One region of the Erwinia sp. INIA01 genome, then DNA from elsewhere that is predicted to be linked to it. Evidence: riboswitches for the same ligand, from Rfam matches in the RefSeq annotation. Region 1 holds a riboswitch; the other holds the start of a gene.
The links. Region 1 has a riboswitch for thiamine pyrophosphate ahead of tenA (thiaminase II). Riboswitches for the same ligand answer to the same signal wherever they lie in the genome.
Positions count from the first base shown of each region.

Region 1 (7,920 bases):
GTGATTAAGCAAGAAGCGTGCCGGGGAAGGATACGTGGGTTTCCTGAAATGCTGGTTAGGCTGCTCGATAGACACTCGGTTTTTCAGCCGACTAGTTGCCTCATAGTTGCTCCGTGCTTCAGCGGACTGCCTGCTCTCCCGCGCGGGCCTTCACTGATAGCCCTGTGGATCAGCTGCCTGGTTGCTCCCCCGGTCGGGCGGTCCTCGCGCCGCTACGCGGTGCCTTCACTGCGGTCGTCAGCCTGTCGGACCGCCAGAGACGGGCCGTCCATGGCCCGGCTCTGACTTTCCCCCGCGTCCATGCGGGTGAATCCTGGCTTCCTCGCTCCGTTCAGCGCTGTGGATTGCCCGCTCGGGGGAGCAACCAGTCTGCTTTTGGCTTAAGCGTTGTCTGAAAGACAGACCTGGCTTCCTCGCTCCGTTCAGCGCTGTGGATTGCCCGCACGGGGGAGCAGCCAGTCTGCTTTTGGCTTAAGCGTTGTCTGTTGAGGAAACATGGCTTTCGTGCTTTATGCCACGTTTGCGGATGATTGGAACGTTGTGCTGGCAGTTTCTAACAGCCCGCACAGTGCAAGAAAAGAGGGGCGGCCTCGGGGGCTGGCGGGTAATCCACAGCGCCGAGGTGGAGGCATTACGCCAGGAGAAGGCAGCAGGGACGCTGCCATCAGGTCGGGTTTGAACAGGGATGTTCAATCCTGGCCGATCCGTCGGCGGAACGCCGGAAACGAGGGCACCGCCACGCGGCGCGAGGACCGGCCGCCAGCCACCGAGGCCGCCCCTTTTCCACCGCCCCCATCGCGATAAAAACGCCAAACCACCCACAACATATTCATCCATGGCCCGGCTCTGGCTTTTTTCCGCACCCTGCGGATGGTTAAGGTTCTCTGGTCGTTTAACAGAAACCCCGTGTTTCCAATAACTGGCAGCTTTTAACAGCCCGCACAATGCAAGAAAAGAGGAGCGGCCTCGGTGGCTGGCGGGTAATCCACAGCGCCGAGGTGGAGGCATTACGCCAGGAGAAGGCAGCAGGGACGCTGCCATCAGGCCAGGTTTGAACAGGGATGTTCAATCCTGGCCGGTCCGTCGGCGAAATGCCGGAATCGAGGGAAACGCCACGCGGCGCGAGGACCTCCCGCCAGCCACCGAGGCCGCCCCTATTCCACCGCCCCATCGCGATAAAAACGCCAAACCACCCGCAAGATATTCATCCATGGCCAGGCTCTGGCTTTCTTCCGTGCCCTGCGGATGCCCCCTGGCTTCATCGCTCCATTGCTGGTTAACGCAGCCAGGCAATGCAGGGAAGCCAGCTGGCTAAAAAAACGGTAGAGCTACACTTATCTATATTGACAACATGACGGGTAACCTATTTTGCGCGTACTTATCGTGATAACGCTTCTGGCGCTGGCAGCCTGGTGGAGCCTTCCCTGGTTAAAATCTCATCTTCCTGCACAGTGGAACCCCTTTATTCCACTGGATGTGACCGACCCGCCGGGCTGGATAACCCGTTATAAATTGCAGAAGTTGAAAGGCGATCCGCAAGCCTGTCTGGCGGTATTGCAGCGCGCCAGTGCGCAGGGACTGGTCAGTTTTCGTGAAGAGCCACAGCCCAAAGGAGAATGCACTATCGCGCAGCCCATTCGCATCAGCAAATTTGGCCCGGTGTCACTGAGCAGCAGTTTTCTGGCGAGTTGCCCCATGGCCGTCGCCAGCACAATGTATGTCACACGCAGTCACCAATTATTGCAGCAGTCGGAGCTAGCAAGCCCGCTGCGGCGTATTGAACATGTTGGCAGCTTTGCCTGTCGCAATATTTATCATCGTGAGCAGGGGCGGCGCAGCGAACATGCCACCGCAGAGGCCTGGGATATCACCGCTTTTCAACTGGCTAACGGGCGCTGGTTGCGGGTAGCGAAAAACTGGCAAGAGCCTGCCAGCGAGTCAGCCGCACTGCATATACTCTGGCGCAATGGATGTGCCAGCTTTGGTAATGCGCTGGGGCCTGACTATAACGCGGCTCACGCTTCACATTTTCATCTTGGCATGCACGGTATCGGATTTTGTCGCTGACGCGTACGGGCGGATCCGTAAGCGAAATGACGGAACCGAGAGCCCCCTCCCCGCCATTCCTGGCGCGACAAAAACAGGGCAAAAAAAAGCCGCCATCGTCCATCGATAGCGGCTAAATGGTCTCAAAAAGACCTTATTTCACACACACTCAAATCAGACTGTTACCTCTGACTCTTCCAACTCGGCTAACTGCTCGCGCCACAGCGACTGCTCCGGCTGGCCTTCTTTACGCTCGCCGTACAGCTGCGCAATCTGCGTACCGTCGGCAGCGTACAACTCCAGACTGGTCACCACGCCGTCAACCGTCGGTTTGCGGGTGATCCAGCTCTCCGCAATCTCGCTGTCGCGCAGGTGCAGCGTAAACTCTGGATTGAAAATATTCAGCCAGCCGCGCATCGGCTCAACGCGCGCCAGCGGACCGGTAAAGATCTGCACCGCGCCACGGTTCGCCACAAACACCATGATCGGATTGCCGTCCTGCTGTACGCGGTTAAGCAGTGCTTCAACGGCCTGATTGTCGACCCGGCGGGCCAGATCGTCGCTGACGCTGTTAAACGCCTGCTGGCGAGAGAGACGATGGCGGTGCAGGATCATGTAAAACTGATGCACGTCGGTCATGCCGCGCCACTCTTCTTCCAGCCGCGCGCTGTCCACTTCCGTGGCGAACGCCTGCTTCTGGGCGGCAACCACTTCCAGCTCCGGGTTCTCCTCGCGGGCAAACTGTGCAATCAGCTGCTGCCAGGCGGCCATATCGCTGTTTCCGGTGGTGTAAACTTTGTGGATGGCGTCACCCTGCGCATCGAAGAATTGCAGGCTATGGCGCACGCCGCGTGCGGAAGATTCTTCCAGCACAAAGGCGCTGTGCCACTGCTTGAGGAACAGGCGTAAATCGATGCCGCCCGGATTGAGGATCAGGCCCGCGTGGCCGTCCAGTTGCTGATTAACGTAATGGCCCACCTGCTCGTGAACCGCCCAGTCGTTACGCGTAATCGCCTTCAGTTCACCGACCGACGCCAGCGCGCCGAGCAGGGCTTTGGGTTCATCGGCCAGACGGCGGGCATCGTGGCCCACGCGCGCGGCGGCGAGCTGTGCTTCGCTGGTTTCCAGCAGCGCGGCAAGATCGCGGGCATAAAGCTGAGGGTGGTCCGCACGGGCGGCAACATAGCGTGAATAAAGCGACTGCGACATGGTGAGGTTCCTTACAGAATCGGGCATTTGCGCGCAGTATGATCGCCGCCCGCTCAGGGCCACAAGTAAAAACAGGAAACCTGAAAAGAACTTAATAATCCACCCAGGGGCGTGAACGGGCGAGTATCTACCTCAACCCGCAACAGGTAAGGCTCGATGCCGGATTTCCCCCGGCGATAAACCGCCGCAGCATTAAATTTTGTTAAGGCACGCCATGCCGCCGAGTACGAGTGCAGTACAAAGCAAGGAGGCGATGTTTTCCCCTACCCCTCACCAAACCTAAAACAGACTGGCTGCTCCCTCGATCGGTCAATTCGCAGCGCTTTAAATAGCCTGGGAGCAAGGAGTTTGCCGCACAATGTGATGAAATTCAGAGCCGAGCCATGAACGAATCTGTAGTGGGTAGTTTGGCTTTTTTTATCGCTTTATCGCGATGAGAATGGTGAAAAAGGGGTGGCCTCGGTGGCAGGCGGCCGGTCCTCGCGCCGCGTGGCGGTTCCCTCGTTTTCGGCATTTCGCCGACGGACCGGCCAGGATTGAACATCCCTGTTCAAACCCGGCCTGATGGCAGCGTCCCTGCTGCCTTCTCCTGGCGTAATGCCTGCTCCTCGGCGCTGCGGATTACCCGCCAGCCACCAAGGCCCCCCCTCTTTCTTGCATTGTGCGGGCTGTTAAAAGCCGCCAGTTAGAGCAAGCATTGAGTTTCTGTAAATCGTCCAGAAATCACTAACCACCCAAAATTGCACGAAATTCGGGAAAAAAACATTCAATTTGAATATAACTCCGATAAAAACACCCACAAATGCAAACCACCAGCTCCAGCGTTTGAAACATCCGCTGCCAGGTTTAAAAAACGACAACACGGACTTCCCACAGGCAGCACTTAAGTCAAAAGCACACTGGCTGCTCCCCCGGTCAGGTAATACGCAGCACTGAAAGGAGCGAAGAAATCAGATCTGTCTTTCAGACAACACCCAAGCCAAAAGCAGACTGGTTGCTCCCCCGAGCGGGCAATCCGCAGCGCTGAACGAAGCGAGGAAGCCAGGTCTGTCTTTCAGACAACACTCAAGCCAAAAGCAGACTGGTTGCTCCCCTGATCGGGCAATCCGCAGCGCTGAACGGAGCGAGGAAGCCAGGATTCACCCGCATGGACGCGGGGGAAAGTCAGAGCCGGGCCATGGACGGCCCGTCTCTGGCGGTCCGACAGGCTGACGAACGCAGTGAAGGCACCGCGCAGCGGCGCGAGGACCGCCCGACCGGGGGAACAACCAGCCTGCTGGAACACTGAGATTCCGTAAAGCATCCGGTCAAATGGAACGCTGAGCTTCCATAAGTCCCCATCAGTGGACATTTATCATACAAAGCACGAAGCCATGTTTCCTTTACAAACAACTCCTGAGTCAAAAGCAGACTGGCTGTTCCCCCGAGCGGGCAATCCGCAGCGCTGAACGAAGCGAGGAAGCCAGGATTCACCCGCATGGACGCGGGGGAAAGTCAGAGCCGGGCCATGGACGGCCCGTCTCTGACGGTCCGACAGGCTGACGACCGCAGTGAGGGCACCGCGCAGCGGCGCGAGGACCGACCGACCGGGGGAACAACCAGCCTGCTGGAACACGGGCCCCAATCAATCGATTGTAATCAAAAAATAAATATCGTATAACAACCGCCTCCGAGGGGTGTCCTGTAACGGGCTGAGATGGCAGCAATGCCGAACCCTTTGAACCTGATCTGGGTCATGCCAGCGAAGGGACGGGTTGGCAAACACAGATCGGTATTTGCCTCTTCACACCGCCGCCGCACCCCGGATCTCCACCACGATTTTGGAGATCTTATGCCTGCTTCAATGTTCGAATTCGGTCTGTTTGGTCGCCTCCGTCAAAATGCCGGACCGCACTGGGAACACTACGTCGCCCACCCGTTCCTGCAACAGCTGGGTGCCGGTACGCTGCCGGAAATTGCCTTCCGCCGCTACCTGACCCAGGACTATCTGTTCCTCGTCCACTTCGCCCGCGCCTACGCCCTGCTGGTCACCAAATTCCACACCCTGCCGGACATCCGCGCCGCCGCCGGATCGCTGAACAACATCGTCGCCGAACTGCCGCTGCACGTCGGCTACTGCGCCGGATGGGGCCTGAACGAAACGCAGATGGAACACGAGCAGGAAGCCACTGAAACCATCAACTACACCCGCTACGTACTGGATATCGGCCACTCGGGCGATGCGCTGGAACTGCTGGCCGCCCTGCTGCCCTGCGTGGCGGGCTATGCGGAAGTTGGCCTGCGCCTGCTGGCCGACCCGGCCACGGTGATGGAGGGTAATCCTTACGCTTCGTGGATGCAGAACTACAGCGACCAGGGCTATCTGGACGGCGTGAAAGCGGCGATTGAGCTGCTCGACCGCGTGGGCCAGCAGCGCGGTGCCGACGCCCGTTTCGATCGGCTGAGTGAAATCTTCACGACCGCCACCCGGCTGGAAGGCGCCTTCTGGCAGATGGGGCTGAACGCGGTCGACAACCCGGTTAACGCGTGGTGAACGGCGTGATTTCCCGCCCCGGCATAGACATCCGCGATCTGACCCTGCGCTTCGGCGACCGGGTTATCTTTGAGCGGCTGAACTTCCGCATTGAGGGCGGTACCTTCGTCGCCATGCTTGGCGCCAGCGGCGCGGGGAAAACCAGCCTGCTGAAGATTATCGCCGGGCTGGCTAAGGCCACGTCAGGTTCGGTCACCGCCAGCGACGGCCTGCCGGTTCCGGGGCGCATTGCCTATATGGGCCAGCGGGATCTGCTCTATCCGTGGCTGACGGTGCGGGAAAACATCACTCTCGGCCCTCGCCTGCGCGGGGAAAAAGCCGACCTCACCTGGGCGGAGCATCTGCTGGAACAGGTCGGACTGAGCGGCCACGGCGACGACCGCCCTGCCGCGCTCTCCGGGGGGATGCGGCAGCGCGCGGCGATCGCCCGTACGCTGTACGAGCGCCAGCCGATCGTGTTGATGGATGAGCCTTTCTCGGCGCTGGATGCCATCACCCGCGCCACCATCCAGACCCTGGCGGCCGAGCTGCTGGCCGACCATACCGTGCTGTTGATCACCCATGATCCGATGGAGGCCTGCCGCCTCAGCCACCGGCTGCTGGTGCTGTCTCCGCATCCGGCAGGTATTGATGACAGCCATCATATCGGTGGCCTGCCGCCGCGCGCGCCGGATGATGCCGACCTGCTGAAGAGTCAGGCCGAGCTGCTGCAACAGCTGGTGAGGGCCGCAGAATGAGCCATCAACAGGACAGTCGTCTGGCTAAATGGGGCCGCGGGCTGACGGTGTTTATCGGTCTGGTACTGCTGTGGTGGCTGGCTACGCTGAGCAATATTCCGGCGTTTCTGCTGCCGACGCCCGCCGCCGTTGCGCAGGCGCTGTGGGAGGGTCGCGGATTCCTGGCCTACCACTCGCTGGTAACAGCATCGGAGGTGGTCAGCGGCCTGCTGCTCGGGGTTCTGCTCGGCGCACTGCTGGCGCTGAGCATGGTGTTTTCCCCACGCTTACAGCGCTGGCTGATGCCGCTGGTGCTGACCAGTCAGGCGATCCCGGTGTTTGCCCTCGCCCCGCTGCTGGTGCTGTGGTTCGGCTTTGGCATGAGCGCCAAGGTGGCGATGGCGGTGCTGGTGATCTTCTTCCCCGTCACTTCGGCATTCTTTGATGGTCTGCGCCGGGTGAATAACGACTACCTCGATCTGGCCCGCACGATGGGAGCTTCCCCCTGGGCGCTGCTGCGCCACGTGCGGCTGATGGCGGCGCTGCCCGCCTTCGGCACCGGGCTGCGCATGGCGGCCGCCGTGGCCCCCATCGGGGCGATTATCGGCGAATGGGTCGGCTCGGCCGAAGGTCTGGGTTATCTGATGCTCAACGCTAATGCGCGGATGCAGACCGACCAGCTGTTCGCCGCGCTGTTTATTTTGATTCTGATGACGGTGCTGCTCTGGGTTGCCGTCGATAGCCTGCTGCGCCGCCTGATTAACTGGACGGCGGAATAATCACCTGCAAACGACATAACAAGGAATAACAGCAATGAAAAAGAACCTCTGCGCCCTGCTGCTGGGAACGGCCATTGCGGGCCACGCCGCCGCGGCGGAAAACGTCACGCTGATGCTGGACTGGTACGTTAACCCGGACCACGCGCCGATTATCGTTGCCGAGCAGATTGGCGCGTTTGAAGCCGAAGGGCTGGACGTGAAGATCGTGCCGCCGTCCGATCCTTCCCTGCCGCCGCGCCTGGTGGCCGCAAAGAAAGCCGATCTGGCAATCACCTATCAGCCGCAGCTGCACTTCTTCGCCGACCAGGGATTACCGCTGGTACGCGTCGGCACGCTGGTGAATACGCCGCTAAACACGGTGATGACGCTGGATAAAAACATTAAATCGCCTGCCGATCTGAAAGGCAAAAAGGTCGGCTTCTCGGTGACCGGCATTGAAGAAGCCACGCTGGGCACCATGCTCAAGCACGAGGGAATTTCCTCTGCCGATATCACCCCGGTTAACGTCAACTTCCAGCTGACCGGTGCGCTGCTGGCGGGCCAGGTGGATGCGGTGATCGGCGGCTATCGCAATATCGAGGCGCTGGAAGTGCAAATCCAGGGCAAAGATCCTAAGGTGTTCAACGTGGAAGATTAC
Region 1 covers NZ_JAPDNC010000005.1:134,860-142,779, forward strand. Annotated here, with positions in the region: gene OMR58_RS10740 (extensin-like domain-containing protein) at 1,369-2,067, shown strand; gene OMR58_RS10745 (hemin-degrading factor) at 2,221-3,255, opposite strand; gene OMR58_RS10750 (hypothetical protein) at 4,403-4,543, shown strand; TPP riboswitch at 4,918-5,022, shown strand; gene tenA (thiaminase II) at 5,087-5,788, shown strand; gene OMR58_RS10760 (ABC transporter ATP-binding protein) at 5,794-6,525, shown strand; gene OMR58_RS10765 (ABC transporter permease) at 6,522-7,283, shown strand; gene OMR58_RS10770 (ABC transporter substrate-binding protein) at 7,318-7,920, shown strand, end outside.

Region 2 (7,920 bases), on a different contig from region 1:
TCACGACCCTCGCCTGAGCTGGAACACCGTAGACATTGTAGAAAAAGCTGGTGGCGTACCTGTGATGTCCAAAACCGGCCACGCGTTTATCAAAGAGCGTATGCGCCTGGAAGATGCCGTGTACGGCGGTGAAATGAGTGCGCACCACTACTTCCGTGATTTCGCTTACTGCGACAGCGGTATGATCCCATGGTTGCTGGTTGCCGAACTGCTGTGTGTTAAAGGCAAAACCCTCAGCGAACTCGTTGGCGATCGTATGGCGGCTTATCCTGCATCCGGCGAAATCAATAGTTCGTTATCTGCCCCGAAAGATGCAATCGCCCGCGTTCTCGAAAAATATCAGCATGATGCCATCAATGTGGATTACACCGACGGAATCAGCGTTGAGTATGCCGACTGGCGCTTCAATCTCCGCAGTTCCAACACTGAGCCTGTAGTACGTTTGAATGTTGAGTCTCGTGCTGATGAAGCTCTTATGCAGTCAAGAACGAATGAGATCTTGGAAATTTTACGAAAATAGTTTATTTCTGACAGGTGGGGATACCCACCTGTATAACTCATTTTTTCAAAAATCTTGATGTAAGAATAAATAAAAAATCTATTCATCAGGGTTAATATTTAAGCCAGAGGGTATGATATGTCTACGGAAAAAAACATTGGCATTGTTGTTGATTGGTTAGTGACTTATGCTGGTGCCGAGCGAGTAGTGAAGGATTTTGTGGATGTTTATCCAAACTCTGAGCTTTATTCAGTTGTTGAGTTTTTAAATGATGATGCAAAAAAACTTTTCCACAATAAAAAAGTTAACACTACATTCATTCAAAAATTCCCATCAGCGAAAAAGAAATATCAAAAATATCTGCCTTTTATGACGATGGCCGTTGAGCAGCTTGATGTTTCAAAACATGATGTTGTGCTTTCAAGCAGTCATGCTGTTGCAAAAGGAGTTCTGACCGGGCCCGATCAACTGCATATCAGCTATGTGCATTCCCCGATTCGCTATGCCTGGGATATGCAACACCAATATCTGCGAGAAGCTGGTTTGAATAAAGGTCTTAAAGGATTCCTGGCGAAATGGTTGCTGCATAAAGTCCGAGTGTGGGACTATAGAACGGCAAACGGTGTAGATCATTTTATTGCTAACTCTCAGTTCATCGCGCGTCGAATTAAGAAAGTATACGGGCGTGAAGCTGATGTCATTTATCCACCGGTAGATGTGGATAGATTTACACTGCATGAAAAGAAAGATGATTTCTATTTTACAGCTTCACGAATGGTTCCTTACAAGCGTATCGATCTGATTGTTGAAGCCTTCAGTAAAATGCCGGATAAAAAATTAGTTGTTATCGGCGATGGCTCTGAAATGGCTAAGATTAAGTCTAAAGCCGGAAGTAACGTTGAAATTATGGGATACCAGTCAAACGAAGTTATGGTTGATCATATGCAAAGAGCTAAGGCTTTTGTTTTCGCCGCAGAGGAAGATTTCGGTATTACTCCGGTAGAAGCTCAGGCCTGTGGTACACCAGTAATTGCCTTTGGTAAAGGTGGTGCCCTGGAAACAATTCGTCCTTACGGGGTTGAAAAACCAACGGGAATATTCTTCGATCATCAAACGATTGAATCCGTAATTGAAGCTGTTAAAAAATTCGATGCGATTGACGATGCAATCACGCCACAAAACTGCCGTGAAAATGCTGTGCGTTTCTCAAGCGAAAGATTTAAGAAGGAAATTGCTGATTACGTCGAGGGAAAATGGTCTTTATTTAACGAAACTAAAAAAATTCGTTACTGATTTAATCATGGTTGGGCTTTTTCACGAACTCAGCCTGATTTAAGAACGCAATCATCTGATGCTATAAATATACCTAATCACTTCAGGTTGTTGACCTACAGCTAACAAGAGTGACACTAGAATGACAATTCTACATCATCGAACACGCTCAAATGCCAATGCCTCATTGATATCAATGGTGCAGCGTTTTTCAGATATCTCTATTATATTCTTGGGTTTATATGTTGTTGCCTATTTCAACGATCGGCAGTTCGACTATAAACATGTATTGATTGCACTCGTAGTTTTGGTTGTCTTCCAAATGATCGGTGGAATGACCGATTTTTACCGTTCCTGGAGAGGAGTGAAATCTTCCGCAGAGCTGATCCTGATCTCCAAGAACTGGACGTTAAGTCTGTTACTGACTTTGGGGTTAAGCTCCCTGTTAAGTGACTTTGATCTGAGCTTCAAAATATTCATTCAATGGTATTTGGTTGTCGTTGCCGGTTTCCTTGTATGCCGTATGGCCATTCGTATTGGTTCCGGGATGCTAAGAAAGATGGGATACAACACACGTAACGTGGCGCTTGTGGGGACTATGCCAGCCGGTATCAACTTGATCAGCAGTTTTCTTGAAGAGCCGTGGATGGGTTTTGTTGTTGCCGGCGTCTATGATGAGCAGCCAATTGAAAACACCAATGGTATTAAATACGCGGGTGACTTTGACAAACTAATCGAGGATGCCCGCGAAGGCAAATTGGATCGTATCTACATTGCGATGAGCATGAAAGATGAATCCAAAATTAAAGATATTGTCAAACGCTTAACGGACACTACCTGTTCTGTTTTACTAATACCGGACGTTTTCACTTTCAATATTCTTCAGTCTCGTACTGAAGAGATTAATGGTGTGCCGGTAGTCCCATTATTTGATACGCCTCTTAACGGTATCAATATGGTATTCAAGCGTCTTGAAGACATTATTGTGTCATCGATTATTCTGCTGTTTATCTCACTGCCGTTGATTGTTATTGCCTGTGCTGTGAAGATGAGTTCTCCTGGTCCGGTTATCTTCCGCCAGATTCGTTATGGCATGGACGGTAAACCAATAATGGTATGGAAGTTCAGAACCATGTCAGTCATGGAAAACGGCGCTAAAGTTACCCAGGCTAAGCAAAACGATCCTCGCGTGACCAAAGTCGGTAAGTTTTTACGCAATACCTCACTGGATGAACTGCCGCAGTTCTTTAACGTGCTTTTTGGTCAGATGTCAGTAGTGGGTCCACGCCCTCATGCCGTTGCGCACAACGAACAGTATCGCTCACTTATTGAAGGTTATATGCTGCGCCACAAAGTTAAGCCGGGGATAACAGGGCTTGCGCAGATTAATGGCTTCCGTGGTGAAACGGACACGCTGGACAAAATGCAAAAGCGTGTTGATTTCGACCTGATTTATATTCGTGGTTGGAGCATTTGGTTGGATTTGAAAATTATTTTCCTGACTTTCTTTAAAGGTTTCGTTAATAAAGCTGCTTATTAATCTGGACCTTATGATAAGACTATGTCGGACAGGCTTTAAGATGAATAAAAACCCGCCTCGGCGGGTTTTTTACTTTAGAATTCTTATGCTTGATTTAGCCCATCCCTTTACATATTCTTTCCGTCGAAACACATGACTCGGGGTGCCCCTCCTGTTTTCCCAGGACAAGGCTGAGAAAAACCCGCATAACCTGAACTGGATAATGCCAGCGGAGGGAAGTCAGATGCCTCCAACCGGCATCGCCTTCTTGATCGCCGGTTGGGAGTATAGATGAGCCAACCCATTCCCCTCAGCCACCACGATGTGGCGCACTCTCTGGCGCTGTTCCGCCAGCAATCCCCCCTTATTCACTGCATGACCAATGATGTGGTACAGACCTTTACGGCCAACGTTCTGCTGGCGCTTGGGGCATCCCCGGCGATGGTGATCGATGCCGAAGAGGCTGCGCAGTTTAGTGCGGTAGCCAGCGCGCTGCTGGTCAATGTCGGCACGCTGACCCGCTCGCGCAGCGCGGCGATGCTGGCGGCGGTGGAGTCAGCAAACCGTGCAGGGCGCAGCTGGTCACTGGACCCGGTGGCGGTCGGGGCGTTAGCCTTCCGTACCGAATTCTGCCATCAGCTGCTGAATCATCAACCTGCCGCCATCCGCGGTAATGCCTCAGAGATCAAGGCGCTGGCGCAGGAAGCCGTTTCAGGGCGCGGCGTCGATTCCCGGCATCAGTCCGATGCCGCGATCCAGGCCGCACAGAAGCTCGCTTTGCAGAGCGGGGCGGTTGTGGCGGTCACCGGAGAAGTGGACTTTGTTACTGACGGTCAGCGGACTCTCAGTGTCAGCGGCGGTTCACCGTTGATGACGCGCGTGGTTGGTACAGGCTGTGCGCTGTCGGCGGTGGTGGCGGGTTTTGCCTCGCTGCCCGGCGATCGCCTGATCCACGTTGCCAGCGCCTGCCGCGTGGTATCACTGGCCGGCGAGCGTGCCGCCGCGATCGCAACAGGACCGGGGAGCTTTATCCCTGCCTTCCTTGATGCGCTCTATCTGTTGACCCCGGAGGAACTGGCATGAAGCGGATTAATGCACTGACCATTGCCGGTACCGATCCCAGCGGCGGAGCGGGTATCCAGGCGGATCTGAAAGCGTTCTCGGCGCTGGGCGCTTACGGCACCAGCGTGATCACCGCGCTGGTTGCGCAGAATACCCGGGGCGTGCAGTCGGTTTATCGTATTGAGCCAGATTTTGTTGGCGCGCAGCTGGATTCAGTGCTGTCGGATGTACGTATCGATGCGATCAAAATCGGTATGCTGGCGGAATCCGACATTGTGGAAGTGGTGGCCGAGCGTTTGCAGGCAGCCACCACACCCTGGGTTGTGCTGGATACGGTGATGCTGGCAAAAAGCGGCGATCCGCTGCTTTCTCAACGGGCGGTTGCCACACTGCGCGAACGCCTGCTGCCGCAGGTGTCGATTATCACGCCAAATCTGCCGGAGGCCGCTGCTCTGTTGGACTGCCCGATGGCGAGCAACGAGCAGGAGATGCGCGAGCAGGGCAGGGAACTGCTGGCGATGGGCTGCCAGGCGGTGCTGATGAAGGGCGGCCACCTCAGCGAGTCGGAAAGCCCGGACTGGCTGTTCACCCGCGAGCTGGAACAGCGCTTCACCGCGCCGCGCGTGAATACCCGCCACACCCACGGCACCGGATGCACGCTCTCTGCGGCGCTGGCCGCGCTGCGCCCGCGCCACGATAATTGGGTGGCAACCGTGCAGGCGGCGAAGACCTGGCTGCAGGGTGCGCTGGAGCAGGCGGATTCGCTTGAAGTCGGGCAGGGGATTGGTCCGGTTCATCACTTCCACCAATGGTGGTAATGAATGCAGGGGCAAACGCGCTTTTGTGCGCATTAGTCTGAAAAATCCAGTCAGCAATTTGCCTGGTTAAAGGTTTAGGTTCACCCTGTTGAGGTCAGAAATCAGTCGTATTTCTGAACAGCGGGCCATTTGACCGTTGGCTGGTCGTGGCCCTCCCTACCTTTGACAGGAGTTATCATGACGGACATCGTACAGTTATTGGGCAAAGAAGCAGATTCTCTTTTGCAACATCGCTGCATGACTATTCCAGCAGACAGCCTCTATCTTCCGGGATCGGATTACGTAGACCGGGTGATGGTTGATAATAACCGTCCCCCGGCGGTCTTACGCAATATGCAAACCCTGTATAACACCGGTCGTTTAGCCGGGACAGGTTACCTCTCTATCCTGCCGGTTGACCAGGGCGTTGAGCACTCCGCCGGCGCCTCTTTTGCCGCAAACCCGCTGTACTTCGACCCGAAGAATATCGTCGAGCTGGCGATTGAAGCGGGCTGTAACTGCGTCGCCTCCACCTATGGCGTGCTGGCTTCCGTTTCCCGCCGCTATGCGCACCGCATTCCGTTTATGGTCAAGCTGAACCATAACGAAACCCTCAGTTATCCTACCCAGTACGATCAAACCCTGTATGCCAGCGTTGAGCAGGCTTTTAACCTGGGGGCCGTTGCCGTGGGGGCAACCATCTATTTCGGTTCCGAGCAGTCGCGCCGTCAGATCGAAGAGATCTCGGTAGCGTTTGAGCGCGCGCATGAACTGGGGCTGGTCACGGTGCTGTGGGCCTATCTGCGCAACAACGACTTCAAAAAAGACGGTGTGGATTATCATGCCAGTGCGGATCTCACCGGTCAGGCAAACCATCTGGCGGCGACCATCGGTGCAGATATCGTTAAGCAGAAAATGGCGGAAAATAATGGCGGCTACAAGGCGGTGAACTTCGGTCATACCGATGAGCGGGTTTACAGCAAGCTGACCACTGATAACCCCATCGATCTGGTGCGTTATCAGCTGGCTAACTGCTATATGGGACGAGCAGGATTGATTAACTCCGGCGGTGCAGCAGCGGGGGATACCGATATTGCGGAATCCGTACGTACTGCCGTGATTAATAAGCGTGCCGGAGGAATGGGGCTGATTCTTGGCCGTAAAGCATTCAAGAAATCAATGAAAGACGGCGTGGCGCTTATTAATTCCGTTCAGGATGTCTATCTGGATAAAAAAGTCACCATAGCTTAATAATATGACAGGCGGACATAAAATATCCGCCTGTCATATCCTGCCACTTGCTATATAAAACACCCTGGTGTTGGCGCAATCTTCCCACCAACAAACGACTAACTCAAATGCGGTACGTGAGTCAGGCTTTTGGCTAGATTGATTATCTGGAACAGCACTTTAGTCCGCTTTGATTTACTTTTCTTCTTCAGATTGTTTTTATGAGAAAGTACGGTCTTCAGCTTGATGTTAATATGTTCAGAAATCTCTACCGAGCTTCTTTCTTTCATCCAGAGATTAAGTATTTCAGACTCGCGCTTGCTGAACGACAGCGGTGTTTCATCAGCCGGATAGAGCCCAACAGGTTGAGCGGCCTGCTTTAACCTGTTGTTTGAAAACAGGTTTTTTACGGTGTTGATTGACACGTTCTGCGCCATAATCACCACGTTCGGCTTGATGTAAATGTAATCTTCAAATGATGAATGAACCACCCGCATAAAGATAATAAACAGGGTTTCCGGATTCATTGCAATCAGTTTTTTTATCTCTTCCCTGTCGTTTTCCGTGTTGTAAACGGATTCGCAAATAAACGCTATTTGCGTGGAGCCTTGCTGTAATAGTCGTGCGCAGTTAGGAAGATTATCCAGCAGATGAATATCCTTTTTTTTACCGCCTGCTTCATTGATAACGCTTTTTAATCCATGGCTGAAATAATCACATTTATTTAATATGATATAACTCATAAAGTACAGCCTTATTTAAGTTGGTTAACTGCAATGATTGCTGTTATTTATTATGAAACACTAAATATCGATAACGAATAGTGATGACGTTGGAAGAAAATCAGCAGGTGCTGATATTAATGAAATATCAGGAGTCGCTAATTACGCCGATCTTGTGATGTAGATCTACTATAAAGGCTCAGTGTACAGCCGCAAATGTCTTACACCGTCAATTCTTGTCTGTACGCCTCATGAATAGTGAAAAAAGAGGGGCGGGGCGCATTTTTCGCCCCGAAGCGCTGTTTTATACAGCTTCGAACCACTCGCTATTCTGTTCTGCTATCGGAGTTATAGAGAAGATCATCTCCTGCAGATGAGTGCGCATGGCGCTTTCAGCAGCATTAGCGTCTTTCGCCACCAGCGCCTGATAGATTTTCCAGTGCTGCTCTATCAAACTCTCCGGCGGCGAGACCTTGCTGAGGGTCAGAAAACGTACCCGGTCCATGGTGGCCTTGATGTTTTCTACCGTTTCCCACGCCAGCCCGCAGTCAATGCTTTCGGCAATCAGGCGATGGAACTCATCATCCAGTACCAGAAAGGCCTGGCTGTCGTGGCGCTCCGCCGCCAGCTTTTGCAGCTGCAGGTTATGCTCCAGCGCGGCAAGCCCGGTTGCACTGGCTTCCTGCGCCGCTCTGCGCACCACGGCCACTTCTACGGCTTCGCGGATAAAACGCCCGTCAGCCACCCGCTGCGCGGAGATCTTGCGTACGAAGGTGCCGCGCTGCGGCAGAACCTGAACCAGCCCGGCCTCGGCCAGTT
Region 2 covers NZ_JAPDNC010000003.1:219,875-227,794, forward strand. Annotated here, with positions in the region: gene cpsG (phosphomannomutase CpsG) at 1-520, shown strand, start outside; gene OMR58_RS06620 (glycosyltransferase family 4 protein) at 638-1,792, shown strand; gene wcaJ (undecaprenyl-phosphate glucose phosphotransferase) at 1,914-3,311, shown strand; TPP riboswitch at 3,440-3,545, shown strand; gene thiM (hydroxyethylthiazole kinase) at 3,582-4,373, shown strand; gene thiD (bifunctional hydroxymethylpyrimidine kinase/phosphomethylpyrimidine kinase) at 4,370-5,170, shown strand; gene fbaB (class I fructose-bisphosphate aldolase) at 5,348-6,400, shown strand; gene OMR58_RS06645 (LuxR C-terminal-related transcriptional regulator) at 6,499-7,122, opposite strand; gene OMR58_RS06650 (GntR family transcriptional regulator) at 7,406-7,920, opposite strand, start outside.
Region 2: it holds a riboswitch for thiamine pyrophosphate, as region 1 does, so the genes downstream of both, thiM (hydroxyethylthiazole kinase) here and tenA (thiaminase II) in region 1, are expected to answer to the same signal.